2 regions of the Colwellia sp. Bg11-12 genome follow, and region 2 is predicted to be linked to the other one. Evidence: riboswitches for the same ligand, from Rfam matches in the RefSeq annotation. Region 2 holds a riboswitch; the other holds the start of a gene.
The links. A riboswitch is a leader RNA that binds a small molecule or an ion and turns the genes downstream of it on or off. The one in region 2 is predicted to bind lysine.
Positions count from the first base shown of each region.

Region 1: it holds a riboswitch for lysine, as region 2 does, so the genes downstream of both, lysC (lysine-sensitive aspartokinase 3) here and H4J39_RS07235 (hypothetical protein) in region 2, are expected to answer to the same signal.

Region 1 covers NZ_JACGUZ010000073.1:31,927-42,837, forward strand. The annotation lists gene deoA (thymidine phosphorylase) at 1-925, opposite strand, end outside; gene H4J39_RS12645 (hypothetical protein) at 1,236-1,856, shown strand; gene H4J39_RS12650 (DUF6435 family protein) at 1,922-2,098, opposite strand; gene H4J39_RS12655 (hypothetical protein) at 2,434-2,718, shown strand; gene H4J39_RS12660 (GNAT family N-acetyltransferase) at 2,767-3,171, shown strand; lysine riboswitch at 3,523-3,723, shown strand; gene lysC (lysine-sensitive aspartokinase 3) at 3,834-5,186, shown strand; gene queC (7-cyano-7-deazaguanine synthase QueC) at 5,362-6,018, opposite strand; gene queE (7-carboxy-7-deazaguanine synthase QueE) at 6,098-6,772, shown strand; gene pdsS (proteobacterial dedicated sortase system histidine kinase) at 6,803-8,998, opposite strand; gene pdsR (proteobacterial dedicated sortase system response regulator) at 8,988-9,686, opposite strand; gene pdsO (sortase-associated OmpA-like protein PdsO) at 9,890-10,708, shown strand; gene H4J39_RS12695 (alpha-amylase family glycosyl hydrolase) at 10,876-10,911, opposite strand, start outside.
Region 2 covers NZ_JACGUZ010000059.1:294,257-305,167, forward strand. The annotation lists gene H4J39_RS19265 (DsbA family protein) at 142-1,383, shown strand; lysine riboswitch at 1,516-1,687, shown strand; gene H4J39_RS07235 (hypothetical protein) at 1,777-2,211, shown strand; gene H4J39_RS07240 (2,3,4,5-tetrahydropyridine-2,6-dicarboxylate N-succinyltransferase) at 2,208-2,957, shown strand; gene H4J39_RS07245 (PLP-dependent decarboxylase) at 2,984-4,228, shown strand; gene H4J39_RS07250 (succinylglutamate desuccinylase/aspartoacylase family protein) at 4,271-5,398, shown strand; gene H4J39_RS07255 (DUF2059 domain-containing protein) at 5,481-5,975, opposite strand; gene H4J39_RS07260 (FecR domain-containing protein) at 6,292-7,911, shown strand; gene H4J39_RS07265 (EAL domain-containing protein) at 7,963-10,350, shown strand; gene H4J39_RS07270 (S9 family peptidase) at 10,503-10,911, opposite strand, start outside.

The DNA of each region.
Region 1 (10,911 bases), on a different contig from region 2:
CCGCTTTGCCAGACGTTAGTGCCTCTTCGGCTAAAATAGTTGCTTGTTCAATACTCGTCGCTATCTTACTGGTTAATAACATGCGAGCAGCAAGGGCGATTGTTACTTCATGTAACCTTGGCTCACGGTATTTTCCAGTTAAATAATCAATAGTTTCTTGTATTTCAAGTGCGTTACCTACCGTTGTACCTAAAGGTTGATTCATATCAGTAATTAATGCTTGAGTAGGTGTTCCAGCGCCATTGGCAACAGAAACGATTGAGTGAGCTAAGGCTCGAGCTGATTCTATATCAGCCATCATAGCGCCATTGCCAACCTTGACATCCATCACTAATGATTCAAGGCCCGCTGCTAATTTTTTTGACAAAATAGAGGCGGTTATTAAAGGAATAGATTCAACCGTACTAGTAACATCTCTGATTGAGTAAAGACGTTTGTCAGCAGGGGCTAAGTCTTTTGTTTGTGAGATAATAGCGGTACCTTGAACTTGCACTGTCGCTTGGAACTCTGACAGACTAGGGCGTACATTAAAACCTGGAATAGACTCTAATTTATCAACTGTGCCACCAGTATGACCTAAACCTTGACCAGCAATCATCGGGACATTTGCACCACAGGCTGCCACTATTGGTGCTAACATTAAGCTAACTTTGTCACCAACACCACCGGTTGAATGCTTATCAACAATGGGTTTATCTAACATATTATGCCAATTTACAACAGTTCCCGAGTCACGCATAGCCATGGTTAGGTTTACAACTTCATCGGTTGTCATGCCGTTAAGCCAAATTGCCATCGCCATAGAACCTACTTGTGCATCGGTAAAATCACCCGTTTTAAGGCCATCAACAAAGCATTGAATTTCATCTACGGTTAAAGCTTGTTTGTTACGTTTTTGACGAATAATATTTTGAGGTAAGTGCATAAAGATCCTTTAGATAATAATTGTGTTATAAAAGCTTTAGGTACTCGCAGAACAAACATCCGTAGGGTAATTGTTCAGCGGGTTAGTTATAGCGATTATGGCATCTTGCCTTGAGCTGACAGCGTGACTAATCGCTCAATTTTATATTGCTTTACTTAGTTTATATTTGTGTCATAACTGACTGTTATCTGCAGTTAATGACGATATATTGTGTTTTCCTGACTGCTGTGTCAAGATAAAATCCATATTTTCTGACCAAATGGTCAGAAAATTATTTTTTCATTTAATTTCTTATTAAAAGAGTGATGTGATGTCCTTGTTAGAAGTCTTTGGTTATGTTGCTAGTGTGCTAATCGCGTTGTCGTTAATGATGTCTAATATCAAACGATTGCGTTGGATAAACTTATTTGGAGCTGCTGCCTTTAGTGCTTACGGTTACTTTATTGATGCTTATCCTGTTTTTATTTTAAATGGTTGGATAACTTTAGTAGATATTTACTACTTAGTGCGTATTTATAAAGAAAAAGATCAATTTGATTTAGTTAAATTAAAATCAGTGCAAACGCCACTGTTCAGCTTGTTAAAAGAGCGCTACGGTAAAGATATTAAACAGTTATGTACAAAATTTCAGTGGCAACAACTTGATGATGCACTTGTTCTGTTAGTGTTTCGTAACATGAAGCCCGTGGGTTTCTTTGCTTATCGACAATTGAATGATATGGGGAAGGTTGAAGTACTACTTGATTATATTATTCCAGAAGACCGAGATTTTAAAGCGGCTAAATTTATGTTTGCCCATCAAGAAAACAAACTAAAATTAGAAGGTATTAAGCATTTAGTGGTAGAAGCATCAGATAAAAACCATGAGGTATATTTAAAGCGAGTTGGATTTACCAAACAAGAACATTATTTCGAGTTAGTATTACACTGAGATTAAGAAGCGGAATATATAATTTTTAACGATATTACTTTCCGCTTCAATCTACTTACGATCGATTATTTTTTTGAACGTTCTAGTTCTTGTATTTGAACCGCTATTTTTTCAGCTTCAGCGGTGATCATTGAATAAGACTTTATATCACCATTTCTTTGCGAGAACATCGCTTGTTCGAGCTTAGCTTCATAGAGCTTATTTAATTTTTTTATCGGGTCTTTTTTAAATATTCCAAACATTTTATTTACCGTTAAGTTGGTTATAGGTTGTTATACGTATATAAACCGATTTTAGTTTTCATTATTGTCACTTTTAGATAAAAACTTATTAAGTCCTTTAACAAGACGGTTAATTTCATTTCAAATCCAAGCGTAAACGATACCACTATACAGATAAATATGATGGTTGCGTTATATTATCAAGCTTAATTTATTATCTGATGATGATATGCCAGTAAATATTGTTGTAAAGGTGAGAGAACATCAGCTAGTACTTTGTTTTCACTTCGTTTAACATTACAATTAATGACAATGAGTTGCTTAATGCAGCGCTATATATCTTTTGGGGCCCTACTATGAATTTAGATAAATCGACAAAACGTATAGAAAAAAGAGTTAAAAAAGGATTTCAAGGTTACCCTCAAATATCACTGGCATATTTTGGTGAATCAGCTGATTACGCAAGTGAAGTTGTGGTTGGCTTTATCGCTGGTGAAGGTGAGGCAGTTCAAGAACAAAAATTTACCAGTAAAGGTGATGCTAGAAAAGACGAAACCATTCAAACCACGTTATTAAAAGTTATTGAACGAGCGGATGCAAAAACAGTTGTAGAAGTTGCTGGTGTTTCAATTATTAAATAACGCCAATTAAATTTGGCGAATATCACTATACCTGGACTGTAAAATAATATGGAAATACGTGCTATCTCATGGGAACAAACTATTCCTCTTCGTCAACGCGTTTTGTGGCCAAGTAAATCTCTAAAGTATTGCTATGTAGATGGTGACATTGAAGGTCTACATTATGGCGCCTTTGTTCGTGGGGTGCTTGTTTGTGTTGCTTCTGTTTATTTCACGGTTAACAAAGCTCAGTTACGTAAGTTTGCTACCGATAATCACTATCAACATCAAGGTATTGGTTCTAAGATGTTAGCGTATATCATTCAATCGTTAAAAGATCGCCAAGTAGAATTTTTATGGTGCGATGCAAGAGAGGCCGCTGTAGATTTTTATAAGCGTTTTGGTCTGCAGATAAGTAGTGATCGCTTTTATAAAGCAGACGTGCCATTTTTCAAAATGGAAGTTGCGCTTTAAACGATATAAAACAACACCGTTTCAAATGTTTACTTTCTGATTTATAACGTATTATATTCATTTACCATTCAAATTATCAATAATATAACCATTTAATTTCGACCAAATTTATAGGCAGTTAATTAAGGGCATTAACACTATTCTATTAAGTGGCGCATTATTAAAACAAGAGTAAATCGATTAATAACCGTTATCTAATTTTTCTCTTGGCTCAGTAACGAATAAGCTGAAGTCTATGAGAAAGATTAATTATAGAAATATTGACCTTGACGGTTGATTTTTTATTATATATAGGTTTTAATTCGCTTGTGAAATATTAGACTAAATACTCAAATTGACTTGTTTAGTATTTACACCAGAAGAGGAGCTGTAGCTAGGTAAATAACACGAGGAACCACCATTCTTTTGACTGTTATTGAGGGAGACTACAGCCGAGAATAGTTAGCGAGTGGCGTTATTTATTCGGTTACTAGGGCTGAATCCCTAGAATTGTCACCTCTAATTAGCGCGGTTAAAAGCCTAATTATTTTATGGTGGAGAGCTTCTGGCTGAAAAGTTAAGTGGCTCTATTCATGAACACTTTCCCTTCAGTCATGCTCTTCCTTGCAGTTTACAAGTTATTTGATATTTATATATCAGGTACTTAATTAGGGAGACCTTAAATGTCATTATCACCTCTTACCGTTGCAAAATTTGGTGGCACCAGTGTTGCTGATCACCAAGCGATGTTGCGTTGCGCCCACATCATAAAAAACGATCCAAGTAATAAACTGGTTGTCGTTTCCGCAAGCTCGGGCGTAACAAACTTATTGGTTCGTTTAAGTCAAAAAAATGTTCCAGAACATGAACAAACAGACATTATTACCAATATTCGCGCTATTCAATTAAATATCACCCAACATTTAGCGCAAGAGCAAATGCTTAATGAACAAATTGCTGAATTACTTCAGCAGTTAAGTGAGTTTTCTAATGCCCAATCATTAAATTATTGCCCACGTATCTCAGATGCTATTTTGTCCTTTGGTGAGCAAATGAGTTCACGTATATTTGCACAAGTCCTGCAATCAGTGGGCGTTAATGGTGAAATGTTTGATGTTCGCCAAGTCATGAAAACCAATGCACAATATGGAAAAGCGGTGGTCGATCTTGAGCAACTATCTGCACATGCAAAACAGTCTCTTATTCCACTCCTTGTTGATAAAGTAATTGTTACACAGGGTTTTATCGGTCAAGACGAAGAGGCCTATACCACGACATTAGGTCGTGGTGGCTCTGATTACAGTGCAGCACTATTAGCTGAAGCATTACATGCTGATAATCTTTCTATTTGGACTGATGTTGTAGGTATTTTTACCACGGATCCACGCATAACCGATCAGGCCCGTGCGATTAAAGAAATTAGTTTTGGTGAAGCGGCTGAAATGGCAACGTTTGGCGCGAAAATTCTTCATCCTGCGACCTTAATTCCTGCGATGAGACAGAATATTCCAGTGTTTGTCGGTTCAAGCAAAGAGCCAGAAAAGGGCGGGACTCGTATTCAGCAATTTGTTGAATCAAGTCCGATTTATCGCTCAATAGCACTGCGACGAGAACAAACCTTAGTGACCGTAAAAAGCCCTGCAATGCTCCACGCAAGCGGCTTTCTTGCGCAAGTCTTTGGTATTTTAGCCAAACATGAGCTGAGTGTTGATTTAATTACCACGAGTGAAATAAGTGTCGCGCTTACTTTCGATAATCCAACGGGGTCAACGCAAGCCCTGTTAAATTCAACCGTTGTTGAAGAACTTGAGCAACTTTGTGAAGTCACCGTAGAGCATGGTTTATCGTTAGTTGCTGTTATTGGTAATAAAATGCATCGCAGTAATGGCGTAGGAACCAGTATTTTTGAGACAATTTCAGGCATAAATGTTCGGATGATTTGTCATGGCGCTAGTGAACATAATTTATGTTTTTTGGTGGATGAGAAGCAAGCGAACGAAACCGTTGAAAAGCTACACACGGCTTTGTTTGCTTAAATATCAGCTGTGATTAGCCAAGTTAATACCATAAAAAAAGATAAAACACATTTATGTGTTTTATCTTTATATATAATGGGCTGTCATAAATTAGTGCTAGAAAAATAACAAGGCCTACATCCATGCACGTCGATGTTAGTAAACGATGAATGTAAGTATGTTCAACCCGTCGTGGTTATTCGTAATTTAGTGGATCGGTCACATTATTATCACTGAAAGCTTCTAATCGCTCTTGGCAAGCGCCACATTGACCACAGGCTTTTTCACGACCGTTATAACATGTCCAAGTATTGTCATACTTCAAGCCCATTTTTAATCCATCCGTTAAAATATCACTTTTAGTGACAGTAAGATAAGGGCTGAATATTTCTACGGACTCATAGTTGGCTATTTTACATACTTCATTCATTTTCATCACAAATTCAGGACGACAATCAGGGTATATTGCATGGTCGCCAGAATGTGCACCGTAATAAACTTGGCTAGCACCTACTGAAACCGCATAACCAACCGCAAGTGACAATAAAATCATGTTACGGTTAGGAACAACCGTTGATTTCATACTTTCAGCTTCGTAATGCCCTTGTGGAATATCAATATCGTCAGTTAATGAAGAACCGGCAAGTAGCTGATTAATTGATGAAATATCAATAACTTTATGGTTTACGTTGAGTGACTGACAAACCGTGCTTGCATACTCAATTTCTTTGACATGACGCTGGCCATAGTCAAATGTTAAGGCAAATACTTCTTTGCCATCGTGCAAGGCGCGATTAAGTACAGTGAATGAGTCCATGCCACCAGAATAAATAACAACAACTTTGTTTGTCATTTCTAAAGTCTCTTAGGGTATAATTAATGTCGCACATTTTACTTCAATTCACACCAGCAATAAACAGGCAAAAACCCCGATGACCGTAAAATATAAAATTAATGAATTATTTGAAACTATTCAAGGAGAAGGAGCTTTTACTGGCCAACCTTCTATTTTTATTCGTTTACAAGGTTGCCCCGTTGCCTGTTCGTGGTGTGATACCAAACATACTTGGGACATCAATCTTGAAGACGAAGTAAACGCATCCGCAATGTTAACAAAAAAAGCAGAGTCTCAAACGTGGTCTGCACTCTCTGTAGAAGCTATTTTAGCGGTGATAACCGACAAAGGCTATCAAGCAAAACATATAGTGATCACGGGTGGAGAACCGGCAATGGTTGATTTACTCCCCCTTTGTCAAGCACTCGAAAATCAGGGGTTTAGCTGTCAGTTAGAGACTTCAGGGACTTTCGAACTTAAAGTATCTGAGCAGTGTTGGGTAACGGTTTCACCGAAAGTAAATATGAAAGGGGGCTACAAAATATTAAACTCAGCCATGCTTCGCGCTAATGAAATAAAGCACCCAGTTGCAACCGAACAACACATTGATGATTTAAAAGCGTTATTAACAGAGCATAATATTGTTGATACCCAAGTTTATTTGCAACCTATTAGTCAAAAAGAACGAGCAACAGCGCTAGCGATCAAAAGTTGTATTGAAAACAATTGGCGTTTATCAGTCCAAGTTCACAAATATCTAGGCATTGAATAAATACTTCGCTATACAATACCCCCTCATTTATTATTTTGTTTGTAGTGGTAAAGTGATCGAAACCGTGACACCTTGCGGATTATGATGGTTACTTGCCACTATTTGTCCATGATGAAATTCACAAATCAAGCGTGCGATATATAACCCCAAGCCTAAATGAGGTGTTTTATCTTCTTTGGTTTGAGGTGTTTCACGCATAGACACCATTGAATCAAACAATCGCTGTTCCATCGTTTCAGGTAATAGTATGCCGTTATTACTAATGTGAATAGTGATCGCTTTACTTTTTGTTTCTGTGGTTATAAATAACGTATTGTCTTGGCTAAACTCCACGGCATTCGTCACTACTTTGTCGAGTAATTGCGCGATATGCTCAGGAGAGCCGGCCAAAATAACTTTTTTATCTGATGCGATATATTCAATCTCAAAATGAGGATAAATTTGCTGGTAACCTTGAACACAGCCATTTAATACATCGAATACATTAAAACTAACATTGTCTGTTTGATTCAACATTTGCTCAAGACGCGTCGCTTCACTCATGTTGGTTAAAATATTGTTTAAGCGATTAATGCCACTCTGGGCACGGTCAATATAAGCTGAACTGCTGTCAGGTAATGCCTGTAAAGATAAATTCTCCAAGGATGTTCTAACAATGGCTATCGGTGTGCGTAATTCGTGAGAGAGTCGTGACGACATGTTTTCTAAGTAATGATTGTATTGGCTTAACCGATTTACTGCTGTTGAAAAGCTACGCGATAAATCACCAATTTCGTCATTTGCCTTTGATATTTGCATGTTTTGTGCAATATCATTATTAATTCTACCGTGTTCATCAATAGCGACTTCAGCTTGATTACGCAGTTGGCGAATACGGTTTGAAATACGTGACGCGAAAAAGAAAAAAGCTAACGCTCCCAATAACATAATCGCAAGTATCGACGTGAATAATTTCTCTAAGGCTTTATTTCTCACACTGAGAATACCATTGGTCGTTTCCTCAACGATCACCGCTCCGTTGACTTTGTCGCTGATGTAAATAGGGTAGGCGGCAGATATTATGACTGCTTTTTTATCGGTGGTTAACCGCCATTGCGATTTAGGTGTACCGGCGAGTGCGGCTTCAATATGTTCACCAGTCAGATTTTGTGTGTCATATAACTGGTCAATAAAATCATTTTGCGGTTTATTTAGTAAATGTTGAAAGACAGGGGCTAAATATTTCTGTGTCCAAGCATACCAAGAGTCATCTTTATCAGAGGTATTGATATTTTTCTGCCATAACCCACTGGCTTTTGTTATGTCACCGCTTTTTGCCAACACACGATGATGTTGGTCAACAACCCAAATACGCGATTGTGTGTAACTCATGCCTTTTACTATACGTTCAATTTCAGGCGACGGTACTAAAATAGTACCTAAGGTGTCAGCAGTACTAGGGTCAGCACTTCCTATGATGGTGGTTGCAGCACTTAATGGTGCATCAACATCATGAAGCGCAAAAGCTAAACGGTCACTGATTTTGGTTAATGGAATACGAAATTCAATATTATAGCCTTGGTCTGTATCGCGCCATTGTCCTTGAATAAAACTTACTGATGCTGGAAATTCAAGTATTTCATTGCTTTGTATATCATTAATACGATAAGCGGAAAGCCAACCTTGACGCTTATTGCTAATAATAAAGCGTTGAAAATCACCATTAACATCATTGAATGCTAATTCAAGATGGTCATTTCTGTTTATTGCCCGAGCATTTTCGTCGCGATAAATAACCTTGTCATCTACCACTTGTATAAAAAAATATAAGTATTTATCGTATTTTCCAACGGCGGCGCTGAAGTGATGGGTTAATTGATCAACCGACAATGGTGTCCCTAGTTGATTGTTAACACCATAATAATGCGATTTTTCTTGAAAGTTTGGCCAGTCGTTGGGTAAGCCGTCAAGATTTACCGCTTGAGATAGCTGGTAACCATATAAGTCTTTACCTTTTTCAACATCCGGTAAAAAACTCGCTTGGTTATTAAACAGGTTGGGGCGCTCATGTAAAGAAGTCGCCAGTGCTCTTGCGGTGCCTATTATTGTTTGCTCTTGCCCAAAACGTAAGTACTTTTCCATCTCCCATACGTATTGATAACCAAACCACGGAATAGCAAATAAGAAGCTTGATAAGAGTAATAATTTTGCCCGTAAACCAAAGCGAATATGGAGCTTATTTTTCATCTTTATTCCAACGGTAGCCCATGCCATAGACTGTTTCGATACAGTTAAAGTCTTTATCAATTTGGTTGAATTTTTTACGGATACGTTTGACATGAGAAGTAATAGTGCTGTCATCAACGTAAATGTTGGAATCTTTCATCAGTTGCTGACGGTTTTTAACGTGTCCGGGGTGTTTAGCTAAAGCAAAGACCATCCAAAACTCAGTAATAGTTAAATCAACACTGTGCTGTTGCCAGACAATAGTCATACGCTGATTATCGATAGTTAAGGGCCCTAATGTTAGCAAGCTACTTTCTGGAGTCGGTTGTTTAAGCGCTTCTTGGCGACGAAAAAGTGCGGCTATGCGCGCTGACAAATGTGGCAGGCTAATATCTTTAGTTAAATAGTCGTCTGCGCCGATGCGCAAACCTGAGACGGTATCAACATCATTATCACGAGCAGTTAAAAATATAATAGGCAATGTGGTTGATATATTTCTAAGCCATTGGCAAAGGGTAAAACCACCGTCATATTCTTGTTCTAAACCAATATCAAGGATAACCAAATGAGGCAAGCTTATCGCAAATGCTTGGCAGGCGCTTTCTCGGTTGGCAAAGGTTTGAACTTGATAACCGTGTGTGCGAAGCACGTCAGCATAGTTTTCTCTAATAGCGGCTTCATCTTCAACTATGGCAATTCGTTTTAACAATGTCTATCAACTCTATTTATTGACTTATTTTAGGCACTATATAAGAGTTTTTTTATAAAAGCGCGCAATTATTGTAATTGCCATATTGTTGCCACATTTGCTCATTACTTTGCCTTTTTTATGTCGTTTCAACGCCTATTTTTCTTGTTTTAATTACCTCGTCAACAACAAACAACAAACAACTTATTACTTTAGGAACTCACATGAAAACTATCAATATCAAAACAACGAATAACAGTAAATTAAGCCCAGCAAAATTATTTTTAATCGCTTCCCTTATTGCCGCGCCGACGTTAAGCCAGTCTGCTTATGCTTTTGACAATAACACCGCTACTGATAATGAATCACTACAACTTACTGATAGTGATAAAGAAGGCATTGGTTTTGGTGCTGGTATGGTCATTGGCGCTATTTTCGGTGGGCCGGTTGGCGCTATTCTTGTTGGTGTTACCGGCTCACTAGTAGCAAAAACTGCAAACGACAAAGAAAATTTAAATGAGTTGCAGGCGTCAATAAATAAGCAAGAAAGCGATTATTCGATTGCCGTACAACAATTTCGTCAAAAATTAGCACGCTCTGAGCAAAATCACCAATTAGAACTTTCTGTTTTAGAGCAAAATATTGATAAAAAATATCAACGTGCCAGTCAGTTACAAGCAGAAAACTTATTGATGAGTTTACAGTTTCCAACCGGCTCTAGTGACTTACAACCGCATTATCACAGTCAAATTGTTGCTCTGTCTGAAATGTTGCAGCAATCGCCTACACTATTTATCGATTTATCAGGTTATACCGATATGCAAGGCAATAAAAAGTTAAATCAGGCGCTTTCTATTGCCCGTGTTAATACGGTTAAGAATGCGTTAATCGACCAAGGAGTTAAAGCTGAGCGTATCCAGTTATTTGCTTTTGGTGAGCAAGCGCCTGTAGTAGCGAATAGTGAAAAGGAAGTGAGTTTTTACGATCGACGTGTCGTTATTAAGCTACACAGTAATAGTAAACAAATGGCAAATAATTATTAAGTGTTGTTTAGGTTTGTTGATTCATTAATTTATCTAAGGAGGTGAAACACCAGTGATAGAAATAGAGTTAAATGAATAAAGACTAAAAGACTAAAAGATTAAAAACCAAGGACACTCCCATGCCTCCTTGGTTTTTCTTTATCTGTGATTTTTATCTATAAAACTGGCTATTTAATTTTATAAATCGCAAAGCTCAACGCAGG
Region 2 (10,911 bases):
TTAACGACAAGATATGTTTATAATGGCGCCATTCTACGTGAATATTATAATCATGTCAGAAACGGCAATAATAAATTTGAAAAACATCATATAATATTCAAGGAGAGGGGTATTTTTACTAAAATTTTTACTTGGTTTAAAGTGAGATTAATACGCAGTGATAAGCGGGCATGGTTGCTAAAACTTCGTTATTTTACTGTACCCAATATGTTTAGAAAAACGCCTGTTGCCGAAGTTTATTTAGCACTTAACGACCCTTATAGCTTTATGCTTATTCAAGTGCTGCCTGAGTTAGAAAAACGCTTTAATATTCAATTTAAACTGTTTTTAGTTTACGAAAGTGTGCCAGGGGTGACAATAGATCCAAAATTAATGCGTACTTGGGCGATTAAAGACGCTAACTTTATTGCTGATCAATATCAACTCAAAAAAATAACGCAACAACCTACCCAAGAATCACTCTTTACTGGTCAGCAAATGTGGCAATTGCGACCTAAAACATTAGATAATGCATGGCAGCTTTTTCAGGAAACATGGTTTAATGAATTTGATTATTATTATCACGCTTCTACGCCAGTAATTAATTATCAAATTAAAAATTTAATGCGTTTGGTTAAAAAAGGTCATTATTTACCTTCTTCGATCTTCATTGCAGGCCAATGGTATGTTGGTATCGATAGACTTGAGCATTTAGAAAAACGTTTGGCTGATTTTGGCTTAGCAAAAGATAACAGTACTGCTGTTTATCAAAAAAACAAACTCGTATTTGCCGAGCAATCAACGAAAGAAATTATTACAGATAACGCTGGCAACCATACGCTAGAGGTTTTTATTTCATTGCGAAGCCCTTATTCTTATATTGGTTTATTACAAGCAGAGAAGTTAAGTCAGCATTATAATATACCGTTAAAAATAAAGCCTTTATTACCGTTGGTTATGCGCGGATTAACGATCACAGAAAACAAAGAGCGTTATGCTGTTTTTGACGCCAGTCGTGAAGCCAAGAAGCTTAATATTCCTTTTACAGGAATCACCGATCCTTTGGGGCAAGGTATTTTTAATGCTTTTCAAATTTTTTCATATGCAGAGCAGCAAAATAAAGATCTCGTTTTCATTAAGTCTGCGTTTAACGCTATATATGTTGACGGCTTAGACTTATCGCATAAATCGGTGATCGAATCTTTGTGTCAACAGCATGCATTAAATTATGATGAAGCATTAGCATATAATAATGAACATGATTGGAAACAATGGTCTGACTTTAACCAAAGTACAATAGACAGTATGGGATTATGGGGCGCACCATGCTTTCGTTTTCAAAATGTGGCTTGTTGGGGGCAAGACCGTTTGGCACAAATAGAGCAAGCGATCATTGCTTCATAAGATATAATATATCAGTATTACATCTATTTACACGCCTGTTGACTCAACATTAGAATAAATGTTCTAATGTTGTTGTCCTGAATTCAATAACGTCGTTGTTTGGTTTTTTACACAAGCAAGACTGAATGATAAAGGGTCAGAAGAGGAGCATTAACCAGGTAGTTATCATAAAGAGATCAAACTCTGACGATTGATAATGAGGGGGATTAATGCCGAGGTAAATGAATTTTTGATGATTTATTTACCGGTTGTTTGGGTTGAATCCTAGCAATTGTCACCAATTTGGTGGAGAGCTTCTGGCCTTTGTAAAGCCAATGCTCACCAATGAAGTGATTATTATTTTGGCTGCTACAAACGCCTAAAAGTTCTCCGAACGAACAGAGTTCGAGAGAAATGAATCAAATAAAACATTCAAAAAATATTAGCTTAAACGCTACCCCAACATTCCATCATTCTATTTTATGGACTGCTTTAATGACGCCATTACTTGATGGCGTTGAAATCGCCCCTACTCGCCTAAAAAAAATAGCCATTAACCCGTCTGATGTTGCCAATAGCATTTTGCTACTTGCATGTAACGTTTGCCAACATACAAGGCTTGAATACCTCCAACCTTTACTTGCTGGCAATAGCCACGGGTTACTTCAACATCAGAAAAACTTACTTGCCAAGCTTTTTCAAGTCGCAAGGGCAACCTCAATTAAAAAAGGTATACCACCAAAGATAATGATCTTAATGCGCTGTAGCGTTAAAAAGTTATTAATCAACAACATAAGCATCAAGCTAAACATTCCCTTTAAAAACTTAATTAAGAGTAATTCAAAATGAATTGGCAAGAAACGTTAACACAGTTAGAAGCAGGTACGGTACGAGCAGCAAATCAAGACGAGCATGGTCACTGGCAGGCTAATATCGCGGTAAAAGAAGCGATATTATCAGCATTTAAAGCGGGAGAAAACATTGCTTTTGAAGGTGTTTATAAAGGCTTTGTTGATAAACATAACTTGCCTGCACGTGAATTTACTACTGATGACAAAGTACGATTAGTGCCCGGTGGTTCATCAGTTCGCCGGGGTGCTCATGTTGCAGCTGGTGTGATTATTATGCCACCAGCTTATATTAATGTGGGGGCTTTTGTTGATACCGGAACTATGATTGACAGCCATGCATTAATTGGTTCGTGTGCTCAAATTGGTAAAAATGTACACGTGTCAGCTGCGGTTCAAATTGGTGGTGTTTTAGAGCCTGTCGGAGCTAGCCCTGTGATCATTGAAGACGGCGCTTTTTTAAGTGCTGGTGTGGTAATTGTTGAAGGTCTAGTTGTGAAAAAAGGGGCAGTTTTAGCGCCAGGTGTCTCACTTTCAGCGTCAGTGCCTGTTTACGATTGTGTCAATCAGGTTATGCTTGAAAAAGGTGCTGACATTCCTGAGCGAGCTGTTGTCGTTCCGGGTACGCGACCAGTTTCTGGCGAATGGGCTAAATCACAGGGGTTGAATATGGCTTGTGCATTAATCGTTAAATACCGTGATGAAAAAAGTAATGCATCGTTAGAACTTGAATCAATTTTACGTTAAGCAATAGCAGATAAAATAGGAATATCATGGCTGAATTAGTGAATAGTGCCCATTGTTTTGATTCTCCCGCAGCGATTGAATTAATTGCTGCGTTAAAAGAACAACAACCTGAAAGTGCCAAACAGGCTGGTTACTTTGTTTATCATCTTGATGCGCTAAAAGCTCATTTGGCAGAACTGCAACGCCAAGATGTGATCAAACTATGGTTTGCGGTAAAAGCGAACCCGTTATCTACCATCATTCAAACCTTAGAAGGTGCTGGTTTTAATTTTGATGTGGCGAGCACTGGCGAATTAAGCCAAGTGTTAAAACAGGGAGTTGCACCTGAACGTATCTTAAATACCGGCCCCGCAAAATCTAAAGCTCAAATAACGTCATTTATTGATCAAGGTGTTAATGTTTTTGTGGCTGAAAGTTTGAATCAATTAATTTGGTTAAATGAAGCTGCCATTGAAAGTAAGGTTAAGCCACAAGTTTTACTGCGCGTGCAGTTGCAATGGCCAGAGGGTGACAAAAATCCTTTAGGGGGGAATAGCCTGACGCCTTTCGGTTTATCGGTAGCGCAATGGCAAAGTATTCGCGTGACTGATTTTCCTGATATTGAAATTTGTGGCCTTCATATTTTTCAATGGGGCAATATGCTCAGCAATGAAAAAATGTTTTCATTGTGGTCACAAATGGTACCGCCATTAAAGCAATTAGCTGAAGATATTGGTATGGCACTGAAAATATTAGATTTAGGGGGAGGTTTAGGCATCGATTATTTGCAGCAAGGCGCTACGCTGTCTTGGCCGCAAATATTGATTGATCTCGCTATAATAAAACAACAAGCAGCTGTTGAAGAGTTATGGTTAGAGTTGGGACGCTTTGCGGTAGCTGAATGTGGTTATTACATAGCACCGGTTGTTGATAGAAAGGTAAATTATGGCCAAGAGCAATTAGTATTGGCGGCAGGCATTAATCATTTATTGCGCCCAGCAATTACCGAACAGCCTTTTCCGGTAGATTTACTCCGAACGTCTTCACATGAAAAGCAGTTGTTCGATATTCATGGTCCGTTATGTACGAGCATGGACAAACTGGGTAAACACGCTTTACCTGCTGACGTCTCTGTTCACGATCCACTTATTTTTGGTTATTGTGGAGCATACGGTTTTACTGAGAGCATGCCGTTCTTTCTTTGTCATCATATCGCGGCGGAATATGTTTTTAGTCAAGGGAAGTTAATTGAAGTAAGAGCTTCACAACCTGCTGATTGGTATTTACGGTAGCGTTAAACCAATGAGTTTAAGACTTAAGATAAAGTGAAAATTATGAACGAAATAAAAAAAGAAGTTATGCATGTCGGTGAAATGGCCAGTGGCGCTGCGCTCACCGTTCCAGTATATCGCATAAAAGGGCATTGTGATGCACCAAGTGTCTATATTCAAGCGAATATGCACGGCGCAGAAGTGCAAGGTAATGCGGTTATTTTTCAATTATTAGAATTATTACAAAACACTCAAATCAACGGCGATATTACGTTAGTGCCATATGCGAATCCTGTTGCGTGTAACCATAAAAATGGTGAATATACCCTTGGCAGATTTGATCCTATCACCGGAGTGAATTGGAATCGGATGTATCACTTTGATGAAAGCATCATCAAACCGTTTGTTCGTGAATGTATAGGCAAAAAAAATCAAGTTATTGAAGCCAATTTTAAAAAGCTAATGATTGAAAGTATTGAAGAAAAACTTAACCATAATATTTATGGGCTAACGACCGGACAACGCATTGCTTATCAATTACAGCGCTTGGCGCATCAAGCAGACTACGTTTTAGACTTACATACCGGCCCTATTTCAAGTAAACATTTATACTGCCCTGAATATGCGCAAGAAAGCGCCCAGTACTTTGATATTCCACATACATTATTAATTCCTAATGACTTTGATGGTGCCTTAGATGAAGCAACATTCTGCCCATGGTGGTCATTACAAGACGCTTTTGCCGAATTAGGTATCGAGTTTTCGATTAGTTCAGCGTCTATTAACAAAGAAAGCTTTACCGTTGAATTAGGCTCGCAAGAACAGATTGATCTTGATGTAGCCTTAGAAGACGCTAAAAGCATTATGAATTATTTACAGCATAAAAACGTCATCAACACCACAGACTACCGACCTAAAAAGATGACACGTTATGGATGTTATTTAAAAAACTACAAAGCATTTTATTCACCAATGGGAGGGATGGTCGATTACTTGGCTGAATTTGGTCAACCATTAGCTGCGGGTGAACCGCTGGCGAGAATTTTGCGCATGGATAATTATGGTGACGGCGATCCATTGCACTATATTTCACTGGATAAAAAAGTCATTCCTATTTTACATTTTGCCTCGGCGAGTGTGAATCAAGGTACAGAATTATATAAAGTGTTTAGTGAGTATTTTGAGTTTTAATACTGTGTGAATTAGCCTTGATTTATAAATAAGGTATTGACAATACTACTGTTGCCAATACCTTTGACTACTTGTTTGTTTGCTATTTTTGGCGAGATTGTTCGATACTCGCGCTAAGCTCTTTGGCTAAAGATTGGACTTCGGGTATAAAATCTTGCATTAACTGTTGTGAAAGTACGATTGAGTCTTGAATAATTAAAGGCATTTTTTTCGTCATACTTCTGCCAATATCTGAACGATAAAATGTTATTAACCCTTGTATTTCTGCTTCGGTAAAATTGCGACTGTAAATGTCTATCATTGGCTCTTTAAAGCTATGCCAATTCATTTTCTCATGAAGAAGGACATTTACTTTATCCATATATTTATCAAAATGAACTTTCTCTTTGTCCGAAATATTCATTTTTTTCGACATACCTTCAAACATTAGCGTAACTTGACTTTGCATACTCTCTATCATTTTTGAAACTTCAGTCAATTCCATTAATTTTTCAATCGATGCCCTCGATGATAAGTCGTTAGCTTTACTAGTTAAACTAAGCATAAGTACCAATAGCAGCATGGTGATTCTTCTCATTATTATTCCTTTAATTTTTAATAGAGTGAGTATTGATCATAATACTTGTTGATTATATTGCAACATTTTCATTACATTTGTAGCGACAAAATGATGAGTCGTTGAGTGACTGAAAATCATCACTAGATTACCATCGACTTCTGATTATGGTTAAAATTGAAAAGTAATAAATTTGATTTAACGCATTTATGAAGTATAGACATCAAATTAGTCATTAAATCGTCACTTAGTAAGCCATAAGCATATTTATTAAAGACAATTTTGTGCTATAAATAATGCTGTTAATAAATTCTAAACGATTAATAAAGGACTAATGGTGAATTTTAAACGGATGTTTTTCTACTCTATTATACTCGTTGTTTTTTTGCCTCTTACTATACAAGCGGCTGAAAAAAAATGGGTTTATACCGTTGTAGAAGGCGATAGCTTATGGAGTATTAGCCAAGAATACCTTGAAGAAACAGCTTTTTATCAAAAACTTCAAAAACTTAATGGAATCACATATCCTAAAAAATTACAGCCCAATACCCTAATAGAAGTACCTATGTCGTGGATAAAAAGTTATCCAACTTATGCGACAATAACGGCTATTTCGGGCAAAAGTACTTTTTTTAAACAAGGTGAAACACAAGTAACTAAACTCGGCTCAATATTGAGCTTTGGTGATATATTAACTGTTGATGCTAATTCTAGTGTCAGCCTCACGCTTGTTGATGGCTCTGTGCTTACTCTTCTTGAAAAAAGTAAATTGTCTTTTGAGTCTTTAATCAGTTATGGCAAAACAGGGATGGCGGATACACAACTAAAACTTCACCAAGGTAAAGTTGAAACACAGGCAAAAAAATCAAAGGGACCAGGATCTCGTTTAGACATATCTACAGCTTCAGCCATAAGCTCAGTGCGAGGCACGGTTTATAGAGTTGCACATTCCCCGCAAGATCATCATTCACTTATTGAGGTATTAGAGGGCAAGGTTGAAGTTAACGCACAAATGCAAAGTGAATATATAGCGAAAGGTTTTGCCAGTAAGGTAGCGAAAGGGCAGGTGCCGAGTAAACCGATAATGCTATTGAATGCACCACGTTTTATCAGCACAAAAAAACGCTTTGAAGGGGAGGAGGTAAATTTTGACTGGGAAAATGTTAAGGATGCACTAGCATACAAAGTGCAAATTTCATCTAATAATACTTTTACAGATATTATTTGGCAGCAACATCAACCTCAAACAGTTGCTACGCTCGCAAAAATCGTTGATGGCGATTACTTTGTTAGAGTTAGTGCGCTTAGTCTTTCGAATATAGAAGGGTTCGCTCGAAGTACTTCGTTTTCTGTTAATAATAAGCCATTACCTCCAGTCATTAGTGAAGTAGATACCTTTTTTGATGCTGGTACTCGTGAACTTACTTGGGCTTATGCGAAAGAATTATCAGGTTCGCTTTTACAAATCGCTTCGGATAGTAATTTTGCCAATGTTATTATTTTAACAAATTTGTCTGAAAGCTCTTTTATTATTCCTAATACACTTCCCTTTGGGAAATACTATTGGCGGGTGGCGGGTGTTGATCATAAAGGTCGAGGACCTTTTTCGAAGGGCAATGATTTTTTATGGCAGGCAATATTATCTCCTGTGCAATGGAATTATCAGCATAAAACTGATCAGTTAGTCGTTGATTGGTCAGCACTTAAGGTCGATGAGTCAGTACAGATACAGGTTGCTGATGAGTCTGATTTTATGACTAATACCCAGGTTTTTGAATCGGTAGTAAAAACGCTTTCCATACCTGTACCCAACGACAGAGATATCTATATACGTTCACGTGTTATCAATAAAAAATTAAATGTTCATGGAGAGTGGAGCGACGTGAAGACTATCAGTAATAATGATGATAACGCGCTTATATCATTCGCTTTTTTAGCGCTTTTTATTCTTTTGTAATGGGTCATCATTAGCATTATGTTTAGGCTACTATTTAAAGACAAAAATTTAATGGCTATGCTGCTTATTAGCTTCCTTTTCATCTTTATTTATACGCCAGAAAATGTGTTAAATACCTTGTTTTATGATGTTATGCTTAAGCAAAAGCAAGTTAAAGAAAATCATGCTGTTATTATTGCTATCGATGATAAAAGTATTCAAACAATAGGCCGCTGGCCTTGGCCACGTAAAGTTCACGCTCAACTAGTTGATAAATTAGCGTCTGCAAAACCTGCCGCTATTGGTTTTGATATCTTATTTGTCGATCCGGACTTAGCCGAGCCAACATCAGATGTCACATTTGCTAAAGCTATCGCCAGCACGGCTAATATTGTTTTGCCTTTATCCCCTAATTTTGAAGAAAATGCTAGCGCTCATGAGCTTTTGCCATCGACGGTTTTTTTAACAAACAAGGTCATATTAGGTCACAATGATTTTGAATTAGACACCGATGGTGTTATGCGTAAAGTCTATTTATATGCCGGTTGGCAGGAGGCTAAATGGCCTAGTTTTGCACTATCTCTTGCTCAAATTATGCAGCCTAATAAATTTATTGCTCCCGATAAAGTTTCAAAAGGAAACTTTTGGACAAGACAAAAACCAATAAATATCGCTTTTAATAGCATAGATATCCCCACTTTATCTTATAGCGATGTGCTCAGTGGTGACGTTGACAACACTATATTTAACCATAAAGTTATATTGATTGGAGTTACCGCATCAGGACTCGGAGAGCGCTTTACTACACCGACATCTATGTCCCACCAGCGACTTTCTGGTGTTGAAATCAATGGACATATTGTTAATGCTTTACTCTCAGATGCAACGATTACTTTAATACCAAACCTTGGTCAGTATGCTTTTGCAGCGATAATAGTTTTACTCGCGATTCTCTGTCTATCTTTATTGAACTCTGCTTTTGTATTAATAAGTCTAGCCGGACTAATTATTGCTACCTTTGTTATAGCAACAGGGAGCTTGCTCATCTATAACCTATGGCTAGATCCGCTGTTGCCCATTGGCTTACTTTTGTTAATTATTTTGTATTTATTATTTTTTAAAGTGAAATTTTATAAAAATAATTTGCTACAACTCAATCAAAAAATATATACGGATAATGCAACACAACTACCTAACGCTGAAAAAGTAAATTTAATTATAAATGAGCTGATTTTATCAGCACAGCTTGAAAAGAAGCCTTTCCCGGTCATTATTATCAATATAGGTAAATTTAACGCAGTAAATGATCTGGTTGGCTTTAGTGAAGGCAATAACTTATTAAAACTAATCACCAAGCGAATACAGTACTTTATTGATGAGCAGCAGGTGATAGCTCGACATACAGGAACAGAGTTTATTGTTACTGGGTTAGGTCGTCATAAAGAAGACGATATTAAGCTTATGTGTAATAAAATTAATGTTAATTTATCTAAAATATTATCTATTCAAAATGAATCGTTTACCTTGCCGATCAGTATTGGTGTTAGTACTTATCCACACGATGGCTTATCCGCAGAAACACTGATTAATTGTGCAACGTCAGCAATGCAAAGAGCTAAAGAAAGATCTGGCAGAGGCGTTTGCTTTTATCATAAACACATTAATCAAGAGGTTTTAGAGCGACATCACTTCGAAAATGACTTAGCACGCGCGTTAGAGAAAAATGAAATTGAAGTTTATTATCAACCACAAGTTAATGCTCAAACAAGTGAGATAGTTGGTGTGGAGGCGCTTGCTCGTTGGCTTCACCCAGTAAAAGGTTATATACCGCCAACTGAATTTATACCTATTGCTGAATCAACAGGGCTGATTAATGAAATAGGAGAGTGGATATTAAGAATGGCCTGTCAGCAAGTTAAAATATTGCAATTAACCTATGGTATACCAATAAAGTTGGGCGTTAATGTCTCTGCGATTCAATTTAATGATGAGTTATTAATAAAAAACATTGAAAAAATCCTTAATGATACTGGCTTTAATGCGCAATATTTAGAATTAGAATTAACGGAGAGCTGTCTTATCGACAACGTGGGGAATACCAAAAATATATTATCTCAATTAAAAAAATTGAATATTAACTTGTCGATTGATGATTTTGGTACCGGTTATTCGTCTTTAAGTTACTTAAAAAGTTTTCCTATTGATCGCATTAAAATCGACCGTTCATTCATTAAGGATATTAACGACAGTGATGATGCAAATAAAATTGTTTTAGCAATTATATCTATGGCTCAGAGTTTAAATATGTCGACTATTTCAGAAGGTATAGAATTAATAGAACAGCAAAAATTTTTGCAAAACCATCATTGTGATGAGCTACAGGGCTTTTTATTTAGTAAGCCTTTATCTTATAAAGATCTTGAATCATTACTTAAAAAAGGTAGGTTTTTATCACTTTAATTGATGTGGTTTTGATATTTATCGTCACATTATTTGTTGTATAACACCGCTAATGCTTATATTTTTTAGCATGACTTACATATATTAAGGCCTCTTAACATTCATTAAGAGGCCTTAATTTTTTATAACATAATTTTGTCTTATTTTAACCGTTACAGCTTCAAGTGTGTATTGAAGTAATTAGTCATCATGGTTTTAATGTGTAACGTTGTACCACTGCCTTCATACAAACCATGACTACGGTTTGGGTAAGACATAAAATCAAACTGACGATTGTGTTTAACTAATTCATTAATAAGGCGTTCAGAGCCTTGGTAATGAACGTTATCGTCGCCGGTGCCATGAATAAGTAATAACTTACCTTTCAGGTTTTTAGCATGGGTAATTGGAGACCCTTGCTTGTAACCTTCTGCATAGTCTTCTAATAAACCAGAATAACGTTCTTGGTAAATAGAGTCGTATAAACGTTGATCCGGTACCGGTGCTAAAGAAACACCAACATGATATTGGTCAGGATAACGGAACATCATATTCAATGTCATCGAACCACCACCCGAATGT